DNA from 4 places in the Bacteroides helcogenes P 36-108 genome. Region 2 is predicted to be linked to each of the others. Evidence: riboswitches for the same ligand, from Rfam matches in the RefSeq annotation. Region 2 holds a riboswitch; each other region holds the start of a gene.

Region 1 (4,330 bases), 520 kb from region 2:
GATAAGGCAGCATTTCAGGATTGATTCGTCGTTCGAACAGGATTTCTCCGTTTTGGGCTTTTATAATTTGACAACCGTTATAGGAGATGATGAACCCTCCGTAGTTGCCTAATTCAAGAGTTTTGGCCAATGAGATTAATCCGTATGTGGGCCGACCGGATGCCAACACTATGCGTACTCCCATTTGTTGAACTTTCAGTATGGCGGTTAATGTCCGTTTGCTGACTTCCCTTGCGTTGTTGAGTAGTGTTCCGTCCACGTCAAGGACTAACAATTTATATTTCATGGCAATTATTTTTGGAGTTTATGCCACAAAGTTAGAAAAATGACAGCATAAATGGCAATATCAGGTTTATTATTTGCGAGAGTTATTTTTTTCATATAGAATGAGTATGCCGAAAAAATGCGCTACGTGCTTTCTCAAAGTAATATCTTAGTTTGGGACTATGACATAGTCACACAAATGATAACATTGGATTACAGTGACACAGCCTTGAAAGAACGGATGACGAGGGATGAATTTTTGAAGAAGCGGATTCCGCCATTAAAGTATGGCAGTGTGAATAAATCCTTTGACCGTTTGTCCGCAGGAGAAGAAGAAAATTTTTCAGAGGAATGGGAGTTACTCTCTATTTTGGAAGATGGCAGCCAAGAAGCACAATATGTGATGGTCAATGGAATGCCACTACGGAACAATTCGGGAAAGATTACGGCTTACTCCGGGCTGCTGCGTGACATCCAGACCTTATTCTCACGCAGCATCGGTTGGAGCATGAGACAGAACGAGCTTTACAGTCAGACAAAATGAAATCTGTGTTTTTGGCTAATATGAGCCATGAAATCCGTACTCCGCTTAATGCTATTGTCGGTTTTTCCGGTTTATTTCAAACTACGGAGGATCTGCAGGAAATATAGATTATCAATACGAACAATGAGTTGCTATTGAATCTGATTAATGATATTCTTGACCTTTCGCGCATAGAGTCGGGAGCGATGTCATTTCATCGCGAATATTTTGATATGGCCGGTTATTTCGATTATTTAGGAGTATCATTGCAGCAACGTTTGTAGAGCCCGGAAGTGCGGTTCATCATACAAAATCCATACAGCAGTTGCTGGATTTATCTTGACTGGTCACGCATAGCACAGATTCTTACCAATTTTGTGACCAATTCCATTAAGCACACGCAAAAGGGGTATATCAAAATGGAATATATATGGGATGGAGACGGCATTCGCATTTATGTGAAAGATGCCGGGGCAGGTATTCCTACTGACAAACAGTATCTCGTTTTCTGGCGTTTTGAGAAGCTGAATCCGTTTGTGCAGGGCACGGGACTTGGACTTTCCATCTGTAAGACCATCATTGAGGTTTGTGATGGAAGGATAAATTTCACCTCAGAGGAAGGACATGGCTCCTGCTTTTGGGCATGGATCCCCACAAAGGCTGCAATTGTATTCAAAAAATAATGGAGATCAGAGCTTAAGATATTTTTGTTTTAGATATTATTCCTATATTTGCCAGTGTTTTGTTCCGTGTTCTCCATTCGGGGAAAGGATGAAAAGGGAATCGGGTGCAAGTCCCGGACAGTCCCGCTGCTGTGAACTCATATTGAAGGATTTGCCAACTACCTGTGCCACTGCCGATATTTATACGGTGGGAAGGCGGAAAGTCCGGAGTAAGTCAGAAGACCTGCAAAACACAGTCAAAAAATTGTCCGTTCGAGGAAAGCGGGCAGTGTGTAAGATAGTTTAAAATAGTCACAGGTATTTTGTGGTATGAAATATAGAATATTGAATACTTGCATATTCTTATGTAGTATGAATATCTTTTGTCTTACTGCTCAAGATGCTGTTCCGGATACAGTTACGAATAGAGTACATTCTATTGATGAAGTAATTGTGCGTGCCCCAAAAATAATTTCCAATATGACAACTGCTGCTCCAATCCAGATTATGAGAAGGGAACAGATGGAGAGAATAGGTGTACAAGGAGTTGCAGAAGCAGTGAAGCACTTTACGGGAGTCAGCGTAAAAGATTATGGAGGGATTGGCGGCTTAAAAACTATTTCTGTGCGTAGTCTTGGTGCACAGCATACGGGAGTGAATTATGACGGTGTGGCAATAAGCGATTGTCAGTCCGGTCAAGTTGATATATCCCGTTTCTCTTTGGACAATGTTTCTTTGCTCTATTTGACGATCGGTCAATCTGATGATATATATCAATCTGCCAAAACGTTTGCTTCTGCAGGTACTTTGAATATTGAGACACTCCGTCCCGGACTATCCGAAAAATCACGTCAACTGACGACTAATTTAAAAGCGGGTTCCTTTGGATTGGTCAATCCTTCTTTGCTTTATGCGCAGCGTCTAAACGGAAAGCTCAGTCTGTCTGCATACGTTGATTATCTGAGAGCCGATGGAAATTATCCTTTTAAATTATGGAACGGCACGGCTTTGATTAATGAAAAACGCAACAATAGCGATATAAGTTCTTGGCGTGCAGAACTAAACTCTTATCTGAGTTTAAATGCTAAGCAGGATCTGAGCGTGAAACTTTATTTGTTTGATTCGGAACGAGGGCTTCCCGGTGGTGTGGTTTATGACAATATTTATGCTGCGGAACGGTTATATGATCGTAATTATTTTGCGCAAGCAGCCTATGAAAACCGTTTCTCTGATCATTGGAAGCTGAAAGTGGGTGGGAAGTTTAATTATACTTGGAACAAAGACTACAATAATGAAGCGTCCGGTATTACAGATGACCGTTTTCGCCAGACGGAAACATATCTGACTGCAACCTTATGGACAAGCCCCATACGCAATCTCTCTTTTTCATTAGCGCAAGATTTCAGCTATAATGACTTGTCCACTACTCTGAGAAATTGCCAGTATCCCCAGCGGTTCAGTTATCTGACGTCATTGGCCGCCCATTATGCCTTACCTAATGTGGTAATAACCGCCTCCCTGCTGAATACTTACATTACGGAAAGAGTAAAGACAGGTGAGGCTTCGGATGGCTTTAGGCGTTTGTCGCCTGCCGCCAGTTTGTCGTGGAAACCTTGGGATGGGAACTTGCGTTTCCGGTTTTCATATAAGGATATATTTCGTGTGCCGACATTCAATGATTTGTATTATCTGTTGATTGGTAATGCCAATTTACGGCCCGAATCCACGAAGCAATGGAATGCCGGAATCACATGGAACCGTTCTTTGTCTTCTCTGATAGAATATGTAGGTTTCAGCATCGATGGATATTATGGAACTGTAAAAGACAAGATAGTGGCGGTTCCCACCATGTTTGTCTGGAGAATGATGAATGTAGGTAAAGTTGAAACAGTGGGTATGGATGTTAATCTGACCTCGGACTTGAACTTGGCGGAAAAGTGGAAAGCCAACTTGTCTGTATCGTATAATTTTATGCAGGCAGAAGACATTACAGATCGTAATTCTAAAGTTTGGAGAAATCAGATTGCCTATACACCGAAACATTCAGGGTCAGGAAATTGTACGCTGGTTACTCCCTGGCTGAACGTTTCATATAATATACTGTATTCTTCAAGAAGATATAGCAGTACTTATAATAGCAATGATAATAGGATTGATTCGTACGTGGATCATGGAATTTCTCTCTCTAAGCAGATTATGTTGAAAGATAACCAGAAACTGCGTATCCAGTTGGATGCTCTTAATTTGGGTAATAAAAATTATGAAATCGTCCGCTTTTATCCAATGTCTGGACGTAACTATAAAGCAACTATTAATTATCAATTTTAAATAATAAGAAAAGATGAAAAAGAGTTTAATCGAAGCTTGCCTATTGGCTGTGCTGGTAGGAACGTTTGCTGCTTGTGATGACAGCAATGAACCTCAACAACCTGCAGTGGTTGAGGTAAAGAGTGTTGGAGCTTACTTTGTGAACAATGGTAAGTGGGGAGCCAATAATGGCTCCATTCAGTTTTATGACTATGAAACGGGGGCGGTGAGTGAAGACTTATATCGGCTTGCCAATGGAAAAGGGATAGGAGATACTCAGGATTTGTGTGTGTACGGTTCGAAGCTGTATGTGACATGTACTACGTCTTCCAAGCTGGAAGTGTTGGACTTGAAAGGAAGGATTATCAAAACGATTCCATTGACTACTGCATCGGCCCAACCTATGAAACCGCGTTATATGACAGCTACCGGTGGAAAGGTGTATTTTACTTCTTACGATGGTACAGTGTCCAAGTTAGACACGCTTTCATTGGCTGTGGAAGGCTCGGTTGTGGTAGGTCCCTATCCGGAGGCATTAACATCTGCCAATAATAAACTATACATTAATATTTCC
Region 2 (4,330 bases):
TTTTGCCTGCTGTTTTCATACGGTTAATCATGTCATCGACATAATTATCTTTCATATCAACCGTGGCAACATAATAGTTCGGATTCAGTTTCTGTAATTCTTCTTCCAACATGGTGTAGCGTGAATTTCCATTGCCATAATTCCAGCCTTCGGGATTACCATGCCCCATGAAAGTAACTATTTTGCCTTCAGTTACCTTGTTTTCATATACATCATTTAAAAGGCGTGCCACGGCTTTTACATCAGCTTCTGATTCCAGCAGTGGACCGGCAAGATAAACTTTCACATCACCGAATTCTGGGTGATCTCCACTGTTGTGAAAGTCTTTTACAACACTCTGTACACGTAGATATTCCTCACCCGGTATAACGTGAAGTGACTGTACGCAAACTGTTTTGTAGCCGGCAAGACCGATAGCTTCCAAGTAGAAAGAAGGAGCATAATAATTCCAGCCTTTGGCCGCACAACGTGTCATACAGATTTCGGATGTGAAAGAGAAATATACATCCATGTTGTTAAACTTTTCGGCGAATTGCTTCTTCATGCTTTTGAAAGTTTCTTGTGGTGCATCCCATGTACTGCCGAAAGTTACGAGCAACAAAGCTGTGTCATGTTGTTTGCCGGCTTTTACCTCAGCAGTGACAGCTTCCATTTTCCTGTCATGGTTAGACTGTGCTACATTGTCATCATCTGAGCAGGAAATTGCAGAGAAAGATGCTAAAACAGCAAAAACTGCCATCATCATAAATTTGAATTGTTTCATGTCATTAATCATTTTAAATGGTTTAATATAAAGTGAATTCTTAAGTATCAGGTCTGTTTCTTTTTCTGCCCGAATTGCAGTGTCAGTGAGGCGTAGAATGTACGTCCCGCTGTGGTTGTTCCGTAATGCAGGCCGTGATAGGTGGTTTCATAATAGTTGAACAGATTGTCTATGCCTACATTTACTTCAGCTTTCCAGTATTTGTTGAGGCTGAACTGCTGCCGGGTATTCAGCCTCCAAAGGTTGTACCCTTTACCGTCGCCATCATCCTGATAATATCGTTTACTCTGTATGCGTCCATGAATACCGAATCCGATACGATAGTCATGTCGTTTCCAGATATAAGTCCAGATCGCGCTTACTGTGGCACGATGATGTGCTGTACCGTCTATTACCACATGCTTCATTACTTCGTCTTTTTCATCATATTGGTTTGCTTTCGTATTCAGATAACTATATCCTCCGGCAATGGTTAACGATTGAATTGGAATCCATTTGGTATTGATATCAATGCCATAAGTACAGGCATTTTCCATATTCCGATATTGACGCACACGGGCCGGAGCGTATGTGACGACAAGGTCTCCCGGTGCTTGGGATATAGGAATGGTAATGAGGGTGATCATATTATCAAGCCAATTACAGTAACCTGTGATGTTGACATTAAAATGTTTATCGTTATATTCCGCACCACCGGAAATGTAACGGCTGTTTTGTGGCTTCAGATCTTTGTTTCCCAAATTCAGTATGACGAGGGACATCTGGCGAATATAACGATAGTGCAGTTCTTTTAAGGTGGGTGTTTTAAAACCTTCTGAATAGGTTGCACGCAGATTAAATTGTCCCAGTTTGTAGAGGGCGGAGATCTTGGGAGTCAGTCGTGTGCCGAAATTTTGGCTCACGGTTAGCCGTACGCCTGCAGTTATGTTCAGTTGATTGATTGGCGACCATTCATCTTGGGCATAGAATGAGGTAGTGCAGTCAGATACATCTTCTTCGTCTAATCTGCGTGGAGCGTCCAGCCAGTTTATTTCTGTATCGGTTCCTACGCTTAGGCGGTTGAAGTGGGGCAGATTGAACACTCCCTTCAATTGGATGAGCAGTCGCTTCTGATTACTTTGCAGCCCTTCATCACCGGGATAATATGGAAAACTGATTTCCTTGCCGTTTTCATCATATACTTTGTCCCAAGTATCTTGGGTGTAGGCATAATAATAAGCATGGCTGTCATAATGGAGATCCATTGTGACATTGTTGCTGTTTTTCAGTTTCAGTTTTCCGCCTGTCGAGGTGGAAACATTACGATAGAGGAAATCATAGGTTTTGTATTCGGGATGTCCACAAGGGCGATAGATACGTTTGCGATAGAAGCTTCCGTCTGCATAAATATAAAGTTTCTTGGTGGCTTGATAGTCGAAATGTTGTGACACTTCCCAATCTGTATATCGGTTTACGGTTTTGTTATTTGAATTTGTCACTGGTTTTTCAAAACGATTTGGATTTTCATAGGTAGTGTTCTGCCATCCGTCAGAATGCTTCAGTTGGAAACCTGTGCCTGAAGTCCATTTTCCGGATTTGAATTGCAGAGTGTTGGATTGGCGCACTTCACCGTAAGAACCGCTGCGGGTAGTGTTTTCTATCAACAGACTCTCTTGGTGTTTTTTGATGATAATGTTCACCACACCGGCTATGGCATCACTCCCATAGAGGGCTGATGAAGCTCCTTTCACGATTTCAATACGTTCTATGCGGTTTGGATCTATCAGTCCCAGATTATTTTGTCCACCTATGTCACCATGTATTTTTTTGCCGTTTATGAGCAGTAGCACATATCCGTTTCCTAATCCACCAAGTTGCATATTAGAGCCCATTTCACTTTGGTTGAAGTCGAATGCCGGACATAATCCGGTCAAAATATCTTCCAGAGAAGCGCCACCGTAGTTATCCAGCATTTTGCGATTAATAACTTCTGTCTGTACAGGGACATCTTTTAAATAATGTTCTGTACCGGTTCCGGTTACTACTACTTCCTGTAGCATGAGCGACAATTCTTTTTCGCTCTTATTCTCAATGATGCTTTGTGCCATAATGGGCTGCACAGCACATAGCAGCATTGTCCCAAGCCAATACTTGTGTTTCATCGTTTACCGATTTTCTTTGATAAATAATACGGTACGTCGCTTCTTGTCCTGAAAGCTACGTGCTTTGGTTATGGAAGTTGGTAGGTATTCTGGCTTTCCTCTGTCCGCACAGCCTTCCCATAAGGTTTCAGTTACAGTGGCTTTGTAGTTACAGACATTTATCTGAGAGGATTACAGCTGCAGGTACAGCTCCGGTTTTACACCGGATTCCCTTGCATCGGTAGGCAGGTATGCTTTCCGATTGCCAATTCCAGAAACAAAGATAACGACTTTTATACATTTTTCAATATTTACTCGGACTTAATTTTGTTTTTCTATGTCTTTTCATAAAATTGTCCGTATCTGAGTGAAGGAAAAATAAACAGCTATTTTTTTGTATTGCATGTTGTTTCCATTATCTTTGCCCCCGAATTGGTTCCGAATGAATGATTCTGTCATTCGGATTAAAAGGGAATCGGGTGCAAATCCCGGACAGTCCCGCTGCTGTGAAACTCTGCTAAAATCTTGGAAAAAACCTTTGCCACTGATAGTTTATTGTGTAATATCGGGAAGGCTTCAAGATTAGGAGTCAGTCAGAAGACCTGCCATTCATTAAAGGCTGCCTTTACTCGTGGGATTAGGAAGACAGTACGAAAGAATAAGTTAACATTAAAATCTAAGAGAGATGCCTATGCAAAAGGTATGTCCGGGTTGTGGTGCAGCAAATTGAATGTATGCACGATGATATATTGTTCTGTCAGCAATGACAGAATATACCTTTATATACTTTAAAGAAAAAAGAAATGATAAAGAAAGTATTGATAGCCAACAGGGGCGAAATTGCATTGCGCGTAATGCGCTCGTGCCGTGAAATGGGATTACTTGCAGTAGCGATCTTTTCTGATGCCGACCGCACCTCACACCATGTAATGTATGCCGATGAAGCTTATCCGATAGGAGGGGCAGCGGCAAAAGACAGTTATTTAAATATTGAGAAGGTTATTTCCATTGCCAAACATTGTAATGCCGATGCCATTCATCCGGGATATGGCTTTTTGTCCGAGAATGCCGAATTTGCCAGGAGATGCAAGGAAGAAGGCGTCATTTTCATTGGTCCCGCTGCTGAGACAATGGAGGCTATGGGTGATAAAATAGCAGCCCGCCAGCGTATGATAGCTGCAGGAGTACCTGTGGTTCCCGGAACGGAACAACCATTGAAGAGTGCCGAGGAGGCAATACGCATCTGTAACGATATCGGTTATCCGGTAATGTTGAAGGCCTCTATGGGAGGCGGTGGCAAAGGAATGCGTCTTATTCACCATGAGGATGAAGTGGTAGAGGCTTATAATACTGCCCGTTCGGAGTCTATGTCATCTTTCGGTGACGATACGGTTTATTTGGAAAAGTTTGTGGAAGAGCCCCATCATATTGAATTTCAGATTTTAGG
Region 3 (4,330 bases), 140 kb from region 2:
GTTGAAGGAATTCCGGCAAGTCTTTATGCCATACATCCAGATAGACAGCAACAGCTCCTTGACGCATGCCCAATTGATCAACAGCTACGGCTGTGTCATTAACAAGTTTCATCCAACGAATTACTCCGCCTGCCACACCTTTAAATCCCCGTATATTGCCTCCGGAAGCACGCACTTTACCAAAATACAGTCCCATTCCACCTCCGAATTTGCTGACCATAGCAAAATTGTCTATACTGCGATAGATGCCTTCTAAACTATCGGGAACAGTATCAATAAAACAGCTTGATAGTTGGTGATAGGGCTTACGGGCATTGGCCATAGTAGGTGTTGCCATCGTTGCCTCCAAACAGCTTAACAGATCATAGATTTTTTTTACCCATGACATTCGGTTTTTGTTTTCAGGCATGGCAAGATGGAGAGCTATTCCCAAATACATTTCTTGTACAGATTCAATCAGTTGATGTGAACGGGTACGAATCAGGTAACGTTTGGCGAGTAAATCCAACCCGGAATAATTAAGTAATTTGTCTCGTTCACTACATAAAAATCCCTCGGCTTCTTCAATTTCCTGAGGAGAATAAGCAGCTAATATATAGTCTCCATACAATCCTTCATTTGTCAGAAAGCACAACTTTTCATAAAAAGAATGTATTCCGGCAACTCCTTCTTGCTCTTTCAATTCCTTGCTTAATTGGAAGTTAAGTATCCGTGCGGCAATAAACTCCCAATCAGGAGCTTCCTGAGTAGTCAATTCTATGGCTGCCTTGACGAGTGCGGTTAACCGTTCTTTTGATGCCATTTCTGGTTTGTAGAAGCTGGAAAATTTTTCTGCAAGCATAATCAGACTGTATTCATTGCAAGTAAAATCCTGTTGAATACTTTTCAGTATATCCATTAATGTAGTGTCGCCAACTTCATTTACTATATTGTTGAGGGCTTTTCTTCGTTCTGTCCGTTGCCAGCGGTAAAGGATGTAGTTTTTGGCTTCTGTATAAAAGCCATGTTCCATCAAGCATCGTTCTACTTCATCCTGAATCCGTTCGACATTTCGGTTTTCCATATTGCCGTCAACGAAATTCTCTACTTCTCTTACCAGAATATATATAGTTTCATCAGTTACTTTCTGTCCGGTGCTGATAAAACTTTTCCGTATTGCAGTGGCAATCTTTTCCTTGTCATAGGGTTCTCTTGTCCCATTTCTCTTGGTTATTTCCATGAGATAGTCTTTTTTATTGTGATTTTTAATGTTTCTTTCGCACTGTATCCCTAATCCCACGAGTGGAAACAGCCTTTAATGAGTGGCAGGTCTTCTGACTTACTCCTTATTTCCGATGCCTTCCCGTTTCCCTCTTTTTAACTTGCAAGACTCAGTGGCAGTAGTTATATCAGAAACATTGATGGAGTTTCACAGCAGCGGGACTGTTCGGGATTTGCACCCGATTCCCTTTTAATCCGAATGACCGATCGGCCTTCCGAAACCAATTCGGGAGCAAAGATAAAAAATAAATGTAACCGTTACAGTATTGATGTTATTAAAATAGCAAAACTTTCTACTGAAAATACAATGATTGTGTTTGGGAAGCCGAGAATATCTTCTTTCAAGAGAATAATGTATGGTTATAAAACGTACCTTTGCAGCATTTTTAACAAGATAGCAGTATTTTATGGAAACACCTAAAATCAATAAAGTACAGATACGTAATCTGATGATTAAGGACTACGAGCAATTGGCACAATCATTCACACGTGTATATTCGGATGGAAGTGATGTATTCTGGACTCACAAGCAGATAGAAAAACTGATTCGTATTTTCCCTGAAGGACAAATTGTGACGGTGGTGGATGAGAAGATCGTGGGCTGTGCTCTTAGTATTATTGTAAATTATGATGATGTAAAAAATGATCATACCTATGCACAAGTGAATACCCACAATCCTGAAGGGAACATCCTTTATGGCATCGAAGTGTTTATTCATCCCCAATATCGCGGCTTGCGTCTGGCACGTCGCATGTACGAATATCGAAAAGAGCTGTGTGAACAATTGAATCTCAAAGCAATAATGTTCGGAGGGCGCATACCCAATTACTATAAATATGCCGACCAACTCCGTCCCAAGGAATATATAGACAAGGTCCGTCAAAAAGAAATTTATGATCCGGTACTGACTTTTCAGCTTTCCAATGACTTCCATGTCCGTAAGGTAATGCGTAATTATCTTCCCAATGATGAAGAATCCAAGCACTACGCTTGCCTTTTGCAATGGGATAATATTTATTATCAGCCGCCCACACAAGACTATGTAAACCCTAAAACAACGGTTCGTGTAGGATTGGTGCAGTGGCAGATGCGCACTTACAAGACATTGGATGACTTATTTGAACAAGTAGAGTTCTTTGTTGATGCCGTATCAGATTATAAAAGTGATTTCGTGCTGTTTCCTGAGTATTTCAATGCTCCGCTGATGGCGAAATTTAATGATGAAGGGGAATCGGAAGCTATCCGAGGATTGGCAGCCTATACAGAAGAAATTAAGGAGCGTTTTATGAAATTAGCCATCAGTTATAATATCAACATTATTACGGGTAGCATGCCGCTAATCAAGGAAGAGGACGGACGTTTGTATAACGTCGGTTTTTTGTGCCGCCGTGACGGGACTTACGAGATGTATGAAAAGATACATGTCACCCCCGATGAAATAAAGAGTTGGGGATTAAGTGGTGGCAAATCTTTGCGGACTTTCGATACGGATTGCGCAAAGATAGGTGTGCTAATATGCTATGATGTGGAATTTCCCGAACTCAGCCGTATCATGGCAGACCAAGGTATGCAAATCCTGTTTGTGCCTTTCTTGACTGATACGCAAAATGCGTATTCACGCGTAAAAGTATGTGCCCATGCCCGTGCTATCGAAAATGAATGTTTTGTTGTAATAGCCGGCAGTGTAGGCAATCTCCCACGTGTGCATAATATGGATATACAGTATGCCCAGTCCGGCGTATTTACCCCTTGTGATTTTGCTTTCCCTACCGACGGAAAGCGTGCCGAGGCAACTCCGAATACTGAAATGATTCTTGTGTCCGATGTGGATTTGGATTTGTTGAACGAACTTCATACTTATGGTAGTGTTCGTAATCTGAAGGATCGCAGGAATGATTTGTATGAAGTAAGAATGAAGAAATAAAAAAAAACAGCATCCGGTCAGTTTCTTACGGCATCTGCATAGTAGCAAGCCATCCGAAGGAAACACTGCATGCTGGCTGTGAACAAGAGAAAAGGGAACAACAAGACTGCTGTTCTCTTGAAAGTAATCCGAATTTTTATTTGTTTTAGCGCATCTGCTTTTAATGAGTAAATGAGCATCTTTACCGACATAATGCAAAACATAATAGGTTGAAACTTGTGCAAGCTGCACTGCTTCAAGCTAACGGTACTTATGACTGCCATTTCAAATTACTTAATAACTTGGTTCTAATTATCTCTAATCATAGCTTCATTTACATTACGAGGTAAAGGTCGTTACATTATAAAGTAAAGACTATTACATGCTGAGGTAACCATTTTTACCTTGTAGTGTAAATAACAGAAATCCGTATTGTTAAAATAGTATTTCTCTATTCTCACGCACTGCTCTATAAGCTTCACTTTTTTCACAGGCAAGGCTGGCAAGAGCGTTTCTTCATCAAGTACATCCGGTGTCAAAAAGGAAATGCCGAATCGCACCGTTTATCTTTACCGGTACAATGACTTTATTTTCGCGAAACTTGAGCATGTATTATAATCGATATAGTTGTACAGATGGCAACAAAGCAGAATGTACGCTTCATATTCATTGTATTTGTAGGAGCAAAAGTGGTTTTTTCTACTCAAAAATCTCTTTTATCTAAGTTTTTTGTAAATTTGCACCCTTAAAATAAAGAGAGTAGCATTTCTAAATATGCAAAAGTACTCTTGAGGTAGTGAATTGTAATTAGCCAAATAGTAAATATCAAGATGGGTAAGAAGTTTGCCGAATATTCGAAGTTTGACCTTTCGGAAATAAACAAGGAAGTGTTGAAGAAATGGGATGAGAACCAAGTTTTCACCAAGAGTATGACAGAACGTGAAGGTTGTCCTTCTTTCGTGTTTTACGAAGGACCTCCCTCGGCCAATGGTATGCCTGGTATTCACCATGTAATGGCTCGCTCCATAAAGGATATTTTTTGCCGTTACAAAACCATGAAGGGATTTCAGGTAAAGCGTAAAGCCGGATGGGATACTCACGGACTTCCTGTGGAACTGGGTGTGGAAAAGGCTCTTGGTATTACGAAAGAGGACATTGGTAAGACT
Region 4 (4,330 bases), 230 kb from region 2:
TCTTCCAATATGTCGAGAATAGAAAGCATGGCTTTTAATTGTGGATCACCCTGTCATTCAGCTCAGCCAGCTTTGCGCTGTTCCAGCGGTCGGTTGTGCCCACCAGATAGCCGGTGATGCGCTGTAGCTTGTCAATGTGCCTGCTTCCGCATTTTGGACAAACTTCCAGGTTCGGAGTCGAGTTCTCGTAGCCGCATTCCAGGCATCGGTTGCGGTTGTGGTTTACGGAGCCGTAACCTATGTTGTATTGGTCCATCATATCTACTACACGCATGATGACTTCCGGATTGTGGGTGGCATCGCCGTCAATCTCCACATAGAAGATGTGGCCGCCGCGTGTGAGGTCGTGGTAAGGAGCTTCCACCTCCGCTTTGTGGCGGGCGCTGCACTTGTAATATACGGGCACATGGTTGGAGTTGGTGTAATATTCACGGTCTGTGATGCCCGGCAGCATCCCGAATTTTTTACGGTCAATACGGGTGAACTTGCCCGATAATCCTTCGGCGGGGGTGGCAAGTATGCTGTAATTGTGCTGGTACTGTTCGGAGAACTGGTTGGCGCGGTCGCGCATGTAAGTTACGATTTTCACTCCTAATTCCTGGGCTTCTTCCGATTCTCCGTGGTGTTTTCCGAGAAGTGCGACGAGGCATTCTGCCAGTCCGATGAAGCCGATGCCCAATGTGCCTTGATTGATGACGGAGGCTATCGTGTCATTGGGTTTCAGCTTTTCGCAGCCCAGCCACAAGGCCGACATCAGCAACGGGAACTGTTTGGCAAATGCCGTTTTCTGGAATTCCATACGTTCGTGCAACTGGCGTGCGGTGATTTCGAGCATGGCATCCAGCTTGGCAAAGAAGCGTGCCGTGCGTTGCGCCTTGTCGTCTATGCCCATGCACTCGATGCCCAGCCGGACGATATTGATGGTTGAGAAAGAAATGTTTCCGCGTCCGATGGAAGTTTGAGGCCCGAAGCGGTTCTCAAAGACACGTGTGCGGCATCCCATGGTCGCCACTTCGTGTTCGTAGCGTTTCGGGTCGTCGGCCTTCCATTCCTTGCTTTGGTTGAATGTAGCGTCGAGGTTTAGAAAGTTGGGGAAGAACCGGCGTGCGGTGACCTTGCATGCCAATTGGTAAAGGTCGTAGTTGCGATCTTCGGGCAGATAGCTGGCTCCCCGTTTCTTTTTCCATATCTGGATGGGGAAAATGGCCGTTTCACCATTGCCCACACCCTGATAGGTGCTTTTCAGCAATTCGCGGATGATGCAGCGTCCTTCTGCCGAAGTGTCCGTTCCGTAATTGATGGAGCTGAACACTACCTGGTTGCCTCCACGCGAGTGGATGGTGTTCATGTTGTGTATGAACGCTTCCATCGACTGATGCACTCTGGCTGCGGTTTTGTTGATGGCATGCTGCACGATGCGATCCTCGCCGGACAAGTCCTCCAGCGCTTGTGGCAGATAGTCCGTCAGTTCCTTGTGATACAGATGCGAGTAATCTTTCCCGTTCAGTTCTTCCAGGTTTTTGATTTCCTCGATATAGCTGTTGCGCACGTATGGGGCAAGGTAGAAGTCGAATGCGGGGATGGCTTGTCCGCCGTGCATTTCGTTTTGCGCCGTCTCCAGGGAGATGCATCCCAGGATGCTGGCGGTTTCTATGCGCTTGGCGGGGCGTGACTCACCGTGCCCGGCCGAAAAGCCGTTTTTCAGGATATGGTCCAATGGATGCTGCACGCACGTCAGGCTTTTGGTGGGATAGTAATCCTTGTCATGGATGTGCAGATAATTCTGGCTGACGGCTTCCAGCACTTCGTCGCTCAGCAGGTAATCGTCAACAAACGGCTTGGTCGTTTCGCTGGCAAACTTCATCATCATGCCGGCGGGAGTGTCGGCATTCATGTTGGCATTTTCTCTGGTGATGTCATTGGATTTGATGTTGATGATTTCCAGAAACATGTCACGGGTTTTTGCCTTGCGCGCAATGCTGCGCTGGTTGCGGTAGGCTATGTACTTTTGCGCCACGTCTTTGCGGCTGCTTTTCATCAGTTCCACTTCCACCATGTCCTGAATGGCCTCCACCGTCATTTGTGAATTTCCCTTGAAGGAAATGTGGTCTGTAATCTGATGAATCAACTGCAAGTCTTCACCTTTGTCCGTGTGCAGCATGGCTTTCCGGATGGCTGTGACTATTTTCTCTTCATTGAAGCCGACAATGCGGCCGTCACGTTTAATTACCGTTTGTATCATAATCGTTGTATCTAAATGTAGAACTGTTTTGTTTGACTTGGTTATGCCAACAAAGTTACGTATCTTCTTGATATGTTTTTCTTTTTGGAAAACTTTTGTGGGTTTAAAAAGTGTTAATGTATTGACGTACAGTATGTATATGTTGAAAAGTGGGAAACTTTGCTTGAAGATAGCTTTTCATAGTTGCTCATTATTGTATATTGGCGGAGTACAAAGAGCACCCTTGATTCTGAAATGCAAAATGAAGATAAATATTTGAGGCAGATTGCCTGTTTTCGAATTCTTTAGCTATATTTGCATCGAACCGGTTTGCATAAGGCTTTCTTCCTTAGCAATTAAAAGGGAATCGGGTGCAACTCCCGAACAGTCCCGCTGCTGTGAAGTTTTACGTCAAACATTCCGTTGGATACCTGTTGCCACTGATCAAATTCGGAAGCGAAAGAGGTTGGGAAGGCGTTCGGAATGGAAACTGAGTCAGAAGACCTGCCGTTCGATTGCGCTTCTTTGTCACTCGTGGGGTTAGGGCAAAGATTATTGATCTTAATATAATCAAAAGAAAGGATAGATATGGCAAAAGTATTTCCTCCGTTCAGATTGGATATTGCCGGAGCTTTTTGTGCGCCTCGCGCGCTGAAAGATGCCCGTGAGCAATATCGCAACGGGCGGATAAGCCTGCAAACCTTGCAGGCGGTTGAAGATGCAGAAGTACGCAACCTTGTGGAACGGCTGAAGTCGGGAGGCATGCAAGTTGTTTCCGATGGCGGTTTCCGGAGCCGTGACTTTCTGGAAAGCTGGGAAGGGATACATTCAAAGGATGGACGGCCCCTCACAGCAGGATCTGCCCTGGAGATTACCGCCCGGATCGGATTGCAACGGCATCCCGTATTTGAGGAGTTTGCTTTCCTCGTTTCCGTGGCGGGTGAGGACGTGACGGTCAAGCAGCATATACCCTCGCCGGCAGAAGTGATGACGCAGATACTTCAGCGTGTGGAACGGAGTTGCTTGGAGGCCGCCTATCCGGACATCCGCCTCCTGTCCGATGACATCACCGCCTGTTATAAGATACTGCTGGACAGACTTTATGATGCCGGTTGCCGCTATATCCAGTTTGACGGTGTGCATTCCGTGGTTATGGAAGAAACGATTCGTCTCAACAACCGCGTCTTGCGCGAGCGTCCCGGCGGAATGTATGTGGCTTTCCATGCTCCTACGGAGATGCTGGTGCAGTTGCATGGCGCCGACGCCTATTTCCTGAACTACGATTGCGGCTCTTGCGACCGCAACCGCTTGTTATGGTTCCTACATGAGAAGGAGGCGGTGTTCGGTTTTGTGCTTTCCCGTTATCCCCATGAAGACGAGTTGGACGAGCTTCAGGCCAAGACGGAGAATGTCTTGAATTATATTCCTCTGAAACGTTTCACTCTGTGCCTGCCCGATGCCAATGCGCTTCTTTCCCCCTCGGATGCCGATGAGGAAGAACAGTGGGAAACCGTGCGGCTGGGGATGATGATGGCGCGGCGTATATTTTGCTGACCGGAAGATATTCTGTTGTCAGTGAAATATGCCACACTTTGATATGCAGAATGCCACACTTCACAAAGAATGACATGCGTCATTGGCCTTGTTGAAGTGTGGCATTCGTTGTGATGCAGTGTGTGTGGATCGTTATTTGATCACTTCGGCTAATTTCTGTTGCAGCTCGTCACCGTGCAGACCGCGTGCAAGGATAATTCCGTCACCGTCAATCAGTACAGTGTGAGGAATGCTGCTTACGGCATACAACTTGGCGCCTTCGCAATTCCAGTATTTCAGGTCGGACATTTGCGGCCAAGTGATGTTCAGTTTCTTGATGGCTTCCTTCCAAGAGTCACCGCTTTGGTCTAAAGAAACACCGACTATTTCAAAATTCTTGTTCTTGTATTTTTTGTAAGCCTCTACCAGATTGGGCATTTCGCGGCGGCAGGGGCCGCACCAGCTTGCCCAGAAGTCTATAAGCACTACTTTGCCTTTGCCTACATAATCGGACATTTTCACCGTTTTTCCCTCCGGAGTCTGCATCTCGAAGTCTGTAAATTTCTGTCCCACAGC

Evidence for each region. Region 2 has a riboswitch for cobalamin ahead of BACHE_RS11020 (TonB-dependent receptor plug domain-containing protein). Riboswitches for the same ligand answer to the same signal wherever they lie in the genome.
Region 1: it holds a riboswitch for cobalamin, as region 2 does, so the genes downstream of both, BACHE_RS08745 (TonB-dependent receptor plug domain-containing protein) here and BACHE_RS11020 (TonB-dependent receptor plug domain-containing protein) in region 2, are expected to answer to the same signal.
Region 3: it holds a riboswitch for cobalamin, as region 2 does, so the genes downstream of both, BACHE_RS11650 (ribonucleoside-diphosphate reductase subunit alpha) here and BACHE_RS11020 (TonB-dependent receptor plug domain-containing protein) in region 2, are expected to answer to the same signal.
Region 4: it holds a riboswitch for cobalamin, as region 2 does, so the genes downstream of both, BACHE_RS10095 (uroporphyrinogen decarboxylase/cobalamine-independent methonine synthase family protein) here and BACHE_RS11020 (TonB-dependent receptor plug domain-containing protein) in region 2, are expected to answer to the same signal.

Annotation. Positions count from the first base shown of each region.
Region 1 covers NC_014933.1:2,193,904-2,198,233, forward strand. The annotation lists gene BACHE_RS08735 (Cof-type HAD-IIB family hydrolase) at 1-286, opposite strand, end outside; gene BACHE_RS16645 (hypothetical protein) at 464-808, shown strand; partial or broken gene BACHE_RS18065 (sensor histidine kinase) at 781-1,470, shown strand; cobalamin riboswitch at 1,513-1,715, shown strand; gene BACHE_RS08745 (TonB-dependent receptor plug domain-containing protein) at 1,780-3,777, shown strand; gene BACHE_RS08750 (DUF5074 domain-containing protein) at 3,791-4,330, shown strand, end outside.
Region 2 covers NC_014933.1:2,716,999-2,721,328, forward strand. The annotation lists gene BACHE_RS11015 (sirohydrochlorin cobaltochelatase) at 1-763, opposite strand, end outside; gene BACHE_RS11020 (TonB-dependent receptor plug domain-containing protein) at 811-2,904, opposite strand; cobalamin riboswitch at 2,967-3,168, opposite strand; cobalamin riboswitch at 3,300-3,507, shown strand; gene accC (acetyl-CoA carboxylase biotin carboxylase subunit) at 3,687-4,330, shown strand, end outside.
Region 3 covers NC_014933.1:2,857,146-2,861,475, reverse strand. The annotation lists gene BACHE_RS11650 (ribonucleoside-diphosphate reductase subunit alpha) at 1-1,219, opposite strand, end outside; cobalamin riboswitch at 1,287-1,501, opposite strand; gene BACHE_RS11645 (carbon-nitrogen hydrolase family protein) at 1,668-3,185, shown strand; gene ileS (isoleucine--tRNA ligase) at 3,995-4,330, shown strand, end outside.
Region 4 covers NC_014933.1:2,486,719-2,491,048, forward strand. The annotation lists gene nrdG (anaerobic ribonucleoside-triphosphate reductase activating protein) at 1-29, opposite strand, end outside; gene BACHE_RS10090 (anaerobic ribonucleoside triphosphate reductase) at 35-2,242, opposite strand; cobalamin riboswitch at 2,531-2,747, shown strand; gene BACHE_RS10095 (uroporphyrinogen decarboxylase/cobalamine-independent methonine synthase family protein) at 2,810-3,775, shown strand; gene BACHE_RS10100 (TlpA disulfide reductase family protein) at 3,908-4,330, opposite strand, start outside.